2 regions of the Desulfocicer niacini genome follow, and region 1 is predicted to be linked to the other one. Evidence: riboswitches for the same ligand, from Rfam matches in the RefSeq annotation. Region 1 holds a riboswitch; the other holds the start of a gene.
The links. A riboswitch is a leader RNA that binds a small molecule or an ion and turns the genes downstream of it on or off. The one in region 1 is predicted to bind FMN.

Region 1 (3,395 bases):
AAAAGACGGACTTGCCGAATTGGCTTCAAAATAGGTGGCATAATTGAGCAGTCCATAGGAAATCAAGAAGAACATGGATACAATGCGTGCAATGAGGTCCAGCTGACCAAGGGCAATGGTTCCAAGGGCGATAACAAGAGAAAAAAGCACCCCGCGTCGTGGATTGTTTGTGGGGCCAAACCCTTTGGCAAAGCGGTTTAAAATGGGAAAGATCTTATCCGACGACAAAGACTGAAGGATTCTGGGCGCCCCTAGAAAGGAGGCCATGGCCGAAGACAAGGTTGCGGCAATAACCCCGGCATCAATGAAAAATCCCCAGGCAGAAGCCTGTTTCATGGAGCCATAGTCGTTTCTTAGAATCTCACCGGGCAGGGCGCCTGCCATAAGGACTGCCACTGTAAAATACACGCAGATGGAAATCCCCACGGCCATGAAGGTTCCCAAAGGAAGGCTTTTGAGCGGATCTTTAAGATCTCCGGACATGCTCACCCCCTGGGTAAAACCCGTAACAGCCGGAAAAAAGATGGCAAACAGCATCCAGAATCCAAAGGAGCTTTTCTGTGAACCCCAGTTTTGAGCCAGCAAGCCAGCATCCCAGTGCATGGCACCGCCAATGTAAAAGGACATAAGCGCCAGTGTCAGAAAGGCCATGACCCCATACTGGAACCGAGTGGCCCAGTCAGCTCCCATCCAGGCCAGAAGAAAGAGAAACAATACGGCAAGCCCACCGATCCATTGGGGAGAAAGGGACAGGCCCGGGGCAAAGATGGCAGCCACGGCTTCTCCAAAACCAATGCAGTAAAATGCGATGGACACCGACTGGGCAAGGAATAAAACAATACCAATGGCACCGCCAAACTCAAGTCCAAGTGTTCTGGAAATCAGGTAATAATCCCCGCCACCTTTGACCTTCAGATTTGTGGCCACAGCGGCCAGGGAAAAACTGGTCAGAATGGAGATCAGGTTGGCAAGGGCAAGGATGATAAGGGCCGAGGCAAGACCCGCGTTACCAATGACAAACCCCAGACGAAGAAAAAGAATAATACCCAGGATTGTCAGAAGGCTTGGCGTAAAAACCCCTGCAAAGGTTCCCAGGGTTCCCCCGGTCGCTTTTACTTCCATTGATGGTTTCATGTTAAGGCTGTCCCTCTTTCTTTCATAATACATTGCGGCCCATTAACGGTATGGTTCATTACTTGAGCATCTCCGGTTCTGGGGTTGATAACAACAGTACCCACCCTATTTAAATGCACCGTTCGGTTCAGACAAATGGAGCGGATTGATCCTCGTTTATTTCCCGAATCGCGGAAATTTTGACTTCGTGATTATAAGCTGCTTACGTACAAAACACCACTCTTAATGACCAAACCCTCGAGTTCTATGGTCAGGTTGTACAATCTTTCAGGTGACCTTTACCACAGCAGCCGATGCCGGGAAACCTCTGGCTGAAATACTCACCAGGGCGGATCAAAAATCACCTTGATAAAAAGGATAATTTTCTTGAACTTACCCCCCTTTGGTTTCACAATTAGAATGGCTGTCATGTCCCATTTTTCATTGATACGATTTTTTATTGAGCTATATGCTATTGAATTCTCAGGGCGGGATGAAATTCCCCACCAGCGGTGATTTTGATAAAATCAAATAAGCCCGCAAGCACCTGCGGTTAAAGCAGGGTCAGCAGATCTGGTGAGACTCCAGGACCGACGGTTAAAATCCGGATGGGAGAGAATAAATGGCTGCCGGCAAAGTTCTGTACAAAACTCTGCGGCGGTGTTGCGGCATTTTTTGCGACTGCAATAAGATATCTTTGATATCAGGGCATCGGTTTTTATTGACTTACCGTTCATCAAGCCTGACCCCATTGCTCCGCCAGCTGAGACGGGTGGTGCATGTTGTGAGCAAGCCCTTTTTTCCCTATTTGATTTTTCATAAAAATCCAAGTATACATCATGGCTCACCCATGGCGCTCACTTTAATATTTTTTGAAAACCAGGAGACACATGCTAAAAAACACCTTTCACCATATTCCAGGTATCGGAGCCGGGACAGAAGCCAATCTATGGAAAGCCGGCATAAAAAAATGGGAAGATGTGAAGTCAGAGTCGATAAACACCATTTCCACCAAACGGCTGGCCACCCTCAGAAAGCATGTGGATATCTCCCTGAAAAACCTTGAAGAGGACAATTTTAAATTTTTTGAAAACCTGCTGCCCTCGGCCCTGGTATGGCGAATTTTTCCCCAGGTACGCCATGACACCGCATACATTGATATTGAAACCACAGGGCTTGAAGCTTGGGATAAGATCACCACCATAGCCCTTTATGATGGCCAAAACATTAAATATTATGTCAATGGAGAGACTCTGGACACATTTGCCCAGGATATTTTTAATTACAGCACCGTTGTCACATACAACGGAAAATGTTTTGATATCCCTTTTATTGAAAGATATTTCAATATCACCATGGACCATGTCCACATTGATCTGAGGTATATTCTCAAAAGCCTGGGATATGGCGGTGGACTTAAAGAATGCGAAAAAAAGCTGGGGATTGACCGGGGAGATCTGGTCGGCGTTGATGGTTACTTTGCCGTACGGCTATGGTGGGATTACAAAAACCATGGAAACATAAAATCCCTGGAAACACTTCTTGCCTATAACATTGAGGATGTGGTCAACCTGGAAACGCTGATGATCATGGCCTATAATAAAAAAATCAAGGAAACTCCTTTTTTTGAAAGCCATCGCATGACTTTACCCAAGGCCCCGGAAATTGAGTTTAAAGCCCACACACCCACGGTGAAGAGATTACAATTTTAGAAAACGCTCCTGAACCTCTATGAATGCTGTAGCTGAGAGGGGTCAGGCTTGTATTATTGGCGTTATCGACCAAAGCCGGGGCGATCCCCAAACGCCACCGATAATACCCAGAATGCAAGCCTGCCCCCTCCCAATGACAAATGCATTAACTTTTTGGCTCATATTGTGTTTCAGGGTATTATCCCCTTAAAACGATGATAACCCATTGTATTTAAATAGAATACTCTATGGTTTTAACATTCACAACTCACTATCCAGTTGATCGTGGGGCACTACGACATTGACCAGACCCATCTCCAGGGCTTCAGCAGCGGAATATCTGTGACACATATACCAAATTTCCTTTGCTTTTGTTATTAGATCCTGAGTTTTTATCAGGCTCTATGCTTTTGACAATAATCTGTATCTTAACAAATTGCAACGAAATCGTCAATAACGCAAGCCTGATCCCACCACGAAAAGCGAACATCAAAAATTAAGTTTTTAAGAATGAAAAGCTGAAAACAGGCCCCATCATAAACGTTCCTCATCGTTGTAAACCACCCAGGCCAGCGATTTGTTTCCAAGGGA
Region 2 (3,395 bases), on a different contig from region 1:
TTTTTCAAATGACAACCGATACAGGAACGATGGGAAGCGTTTCTCATGGAAACAGGGTTTGTCGTTGACCCTTTTTCATGGCAAACTCTGCAGGTGTCTTCCTTTCCAGGTGTGTGTGACAGGGTCCGGGTTTTTGAATCGTATTCGTGGTGACAGGTACCGCATTTGTCCTGATAGGCATTGGAATGACGATAATGGAGAGACTTGTCAAACCCCATGGGCACCCGGGTGAAGGTGACGCGGGGGGCGTTGACGTGACATTCCCCGCAGGAAAGCGGCCCTGTGGGTTCCTGTTTTATCTTCATCTTTTCATGACACGCCATGCAGTTGGCATGGAAAACATCCCTGACTTCATCGCGGGTAGTGTCCCGAAGTCGAATGAATTTCCATGACATTTCTCCGTCATCGGACAGGTGGCATACCCCACAGGTCTCTTTCAAAGGACGCTTCTTGCCCGTGGGGGAATCGAGTACTCCCTGGACATGGAGGTCATGGAGAAATGGAACCGGTGCTCGTTCAAGGGCACCGAATACTTTCATGGAATCAATCATGATTACATCGGGCCGGACGGTGTCAACGGCGGAAAGATGACTGATGCCGTCGTGGCAAGCAACCATGTCCGGCAAGGTTGCTGACAGGAGACAAATACAAAAAACGAAGCCCGGAACCGCATATTTTATTTTATTTTTTAAGCACATAAAACCCGAATCAAAATAATTTTGTTAGTATATCTTTTTTTAATCCTCAGTCATAAATTCCTTGGGTTGCCATGTTTTCTTGGGGTCAACATAATGTACGCCATGCTAATTCTAAAGCAGTGCATACCATACAAAACATAAGAATTTACAGAATATCAATTTTTAAGAAGGGCAGTGATACCACAGAGTGTAGCTAAAAATCAATCCATTTTTCAGACTTAACTTGCGGTGGAAAAATGATTTCCATTTTTCATTGGCATGATTTTTCATTGACACGATTTTTTATTGAGCTATAGTGCCTTTGAATTCTCAGGGCGGGGTGAAATTCCCCACCGGCGGTGATTTTGATAAAATCAAATAAGCCCGCGAGCGCCTGCGGTTTAAGCAGGGTCAGCAGATCTGGTGAAACTCCAGAGCCGACGGTGAAAGTCCGGATGGGAGAGAATAAAGGGCTGCCGGACAAGTTCTGTATGGAACTGCGGCGGTGTTGTGGCGTTTTTTTGCGACTGCAATAAAATATCTTTGATTAGGTCTTCGGTTTTGATTGATTTATCGTTGATCAAGCCCGGGTTGCAGCATTTTGTTGATGCCTTTTCGGGAAAACGATAACTTGAAAACGGCTGCGCCCCTTATCATAGATGTTTCATTTCCCACCATCTTTCCCTGATATTATGATTTTTTCTTATAATAGCCTTTGATGTGCCGGTATTCAGGCAGATTCTGCCTGAACGGTATCATCGAAGAAAAGGGAGTTTTTCATGAATGAAGTATCTATTTCAAAATTTGGAAGTCCGGTTGAAAGGGTGAACAAAGCCCTTGATGCCCTTACCAACGGCAAAGGTGTTCTGCTTGTGGATGATGAAGACCGGGAAAATGAAGGAGATCTGATCTTTCCTGCCCAAGCTATCACCGAGGCACAGATGGCCATTCTCATCCGGGAGTGCAGCGGTATTGTCTGTCTTTGCCTGCCCCCGGAAAAGGTGGAACAGCTGGGCCTGCCCCAGATGGTAAGCACCAACACATCTGTTTACCAGACCGCGTTCACCATCTCCATTGAAGCGGCAAGCGGTGTTACAACGGGAGTTTCTGCGGCGGATCGTGCCACCACCATCCGGTGTGCGGCAGCACCCGATGCCACCCGTGCAGACATTCACAGCCCGGGCCATGTATTTCCCCTGCGAGCTGCGGCCAACGGCGTGTTTGAGCGAAGGGGGCACACAGAAGGAACCGTGGATCTCATGCGCCTTGCAGGGTTGTATCCGGCAGGCGTACTGTGCGAACTGACCAACACCGACGGCACCATGGCAAAGCTGCCCCAAATTATTGACTTTGCCGAGGCCCATGATTTTCCTGTACTGAGCATTGAAGACATTGTTGCCTACAGGTCCCAGGAGCAGACCATGAGTACCTGATCGAATAACACATGGGCAAGTTATCAAGACAGCTCCCATGCCGGAAACAAAAATATCGTTCCATTTTTTACTAAAACAACACAAAAATCAGGCCGAAGGGTGCGAATGGGGGCAGATCACGATGATCTCAAAAAAACGTGGCCTGTCCCCCATATTTCACTGTTTCTTAAACATCAGGAGATACATACTAAAAAACACAGCACTGGTATGGCGGGTTTTTCCCCAGGTACGCCATGACACCACATACCAATTTTAAGACCCGCCCACTTCCACACACACAGAACTCATATGAGGTACGGTTAAAAAAATTCAAGATGCACATTATGCGATATTGGATCGGATAACATCGGACGGACAAGTCGATAAGAAACCCCCTTGAACATCAAGAGGTCTGTGTCAAAGAATGCTTTACTGCGGCAATCAATAACCCTTTAACATGCTTACCGGATTGTTTTCTGATACCTGCTTCGGTATTTTCTATTAATTGAAATCCATGCCGATTCAGACATTTTTTAATATAGGCTTGGGAATGAGCATAACGGCCACTGGGAAAAAGCTGATACTCCAGACTATTATCCTCCAGCAGTTCCACTGAAAATGCAAGAATTCCATCATCAACAAGGCATAAAGATGCGGAGTTAATGATGGCATCCAGAGTACCGAAATATACAAAGACATCAGAACTGTAAATCAGATCAAATTTCCGGGGAAAATTCCACTCCTGAAGTATGTCAAAAATTTCCAGCCGACTGTAAATTTTCTTTTCAGCTGCCTTTTCAAGCATTTTGGACGACACATCAACGCCTGTAATGGTTTTTGCAAAGGGTTTATAGAGCCCAGCGCCCAGCCCGGTACCGCAGCCAAGATCCAGAATATTCATTTTTTCAGTCAAATGCGGCTGCACAAGCTCAAAGAGACGTTCAGGGGTTTTGTATTCAAGATCCTTCACCAGAATCTTCTCAAAATTTTCGGCACACCTATCAAAGATACTGCGCACATGCTCCACGGGAGCTGCATCCGGTGCTTTTGAAAGGCCCATGCTTTGACGCATGAATATTGCCGCCTTATTATCCGGCTGAATTTCAAGCACCTTGTTGTAATGTTTCTCCGCCTCCCTGAATCGTTCTTGTTTTTGAAGAGAAATGCCGAGGTTCAAGTGGGCTGAAGCATAATGGGGCTGTATCTCAATGGCCTTTTTATATGAATTTAATGCGTCCCCAATGAGATTCGACTCATCCTGGGCCACGCCAAGGTTGTTCCAGGCCTCTGCCATCTCAGGGGCAAA

Region 2: another riboswitch for FMN. It lies ahead of ribB (3,4-dihydroxy-2-butanone-4-phosphate synthase); the one in region 1 lies ahead of ACYQ2M_RS22505 (ribonuclease H-like domain-containing protein).

Annotation. Positions count from the first base shown of each region.
Region 1 covers NZ_BAAHYK010000064.1:6,613-10,007, forward strand. The annotation lists gene ACYQ2M_RS22500 (amino acid permease) at 1-1,122, opposite strand, end outside; FMN riboswitch at 1,589-1,737, shown strand; gene ACYQ2M_RS22505 (ribonuclease H-like domain-containing protein) at 2,004-2,825, shown strand; gene ACYQ2M_RS22510 (enoyl-CoA hydratase-related protein) at 3,066-3,203, opposite strand; gene ACYQ2M_RS22515 (ArnT family glycosyltransferase) at 3,339-3,395, opposite strand, start outside.
Region 2 covers NZ_BAAHYK010000063.1:8,695-12,089, forward strand. The annotation lists gene hmcA (sulfate respiration complex hexadecaheme cytochrome HmcA) at 1-617, opposite strand, end outside; FMN riboswitch at 1,000-1,148, shown strand; gene ribB (3,4-dihydroxy-2-butanone-4-phosphate synthase) at 1,457-2,110, shown strand; gene ACYQ2M_RS22430 (tetratricopeptide repeat protein) at 2,493-3,395, opposite strand, start outside.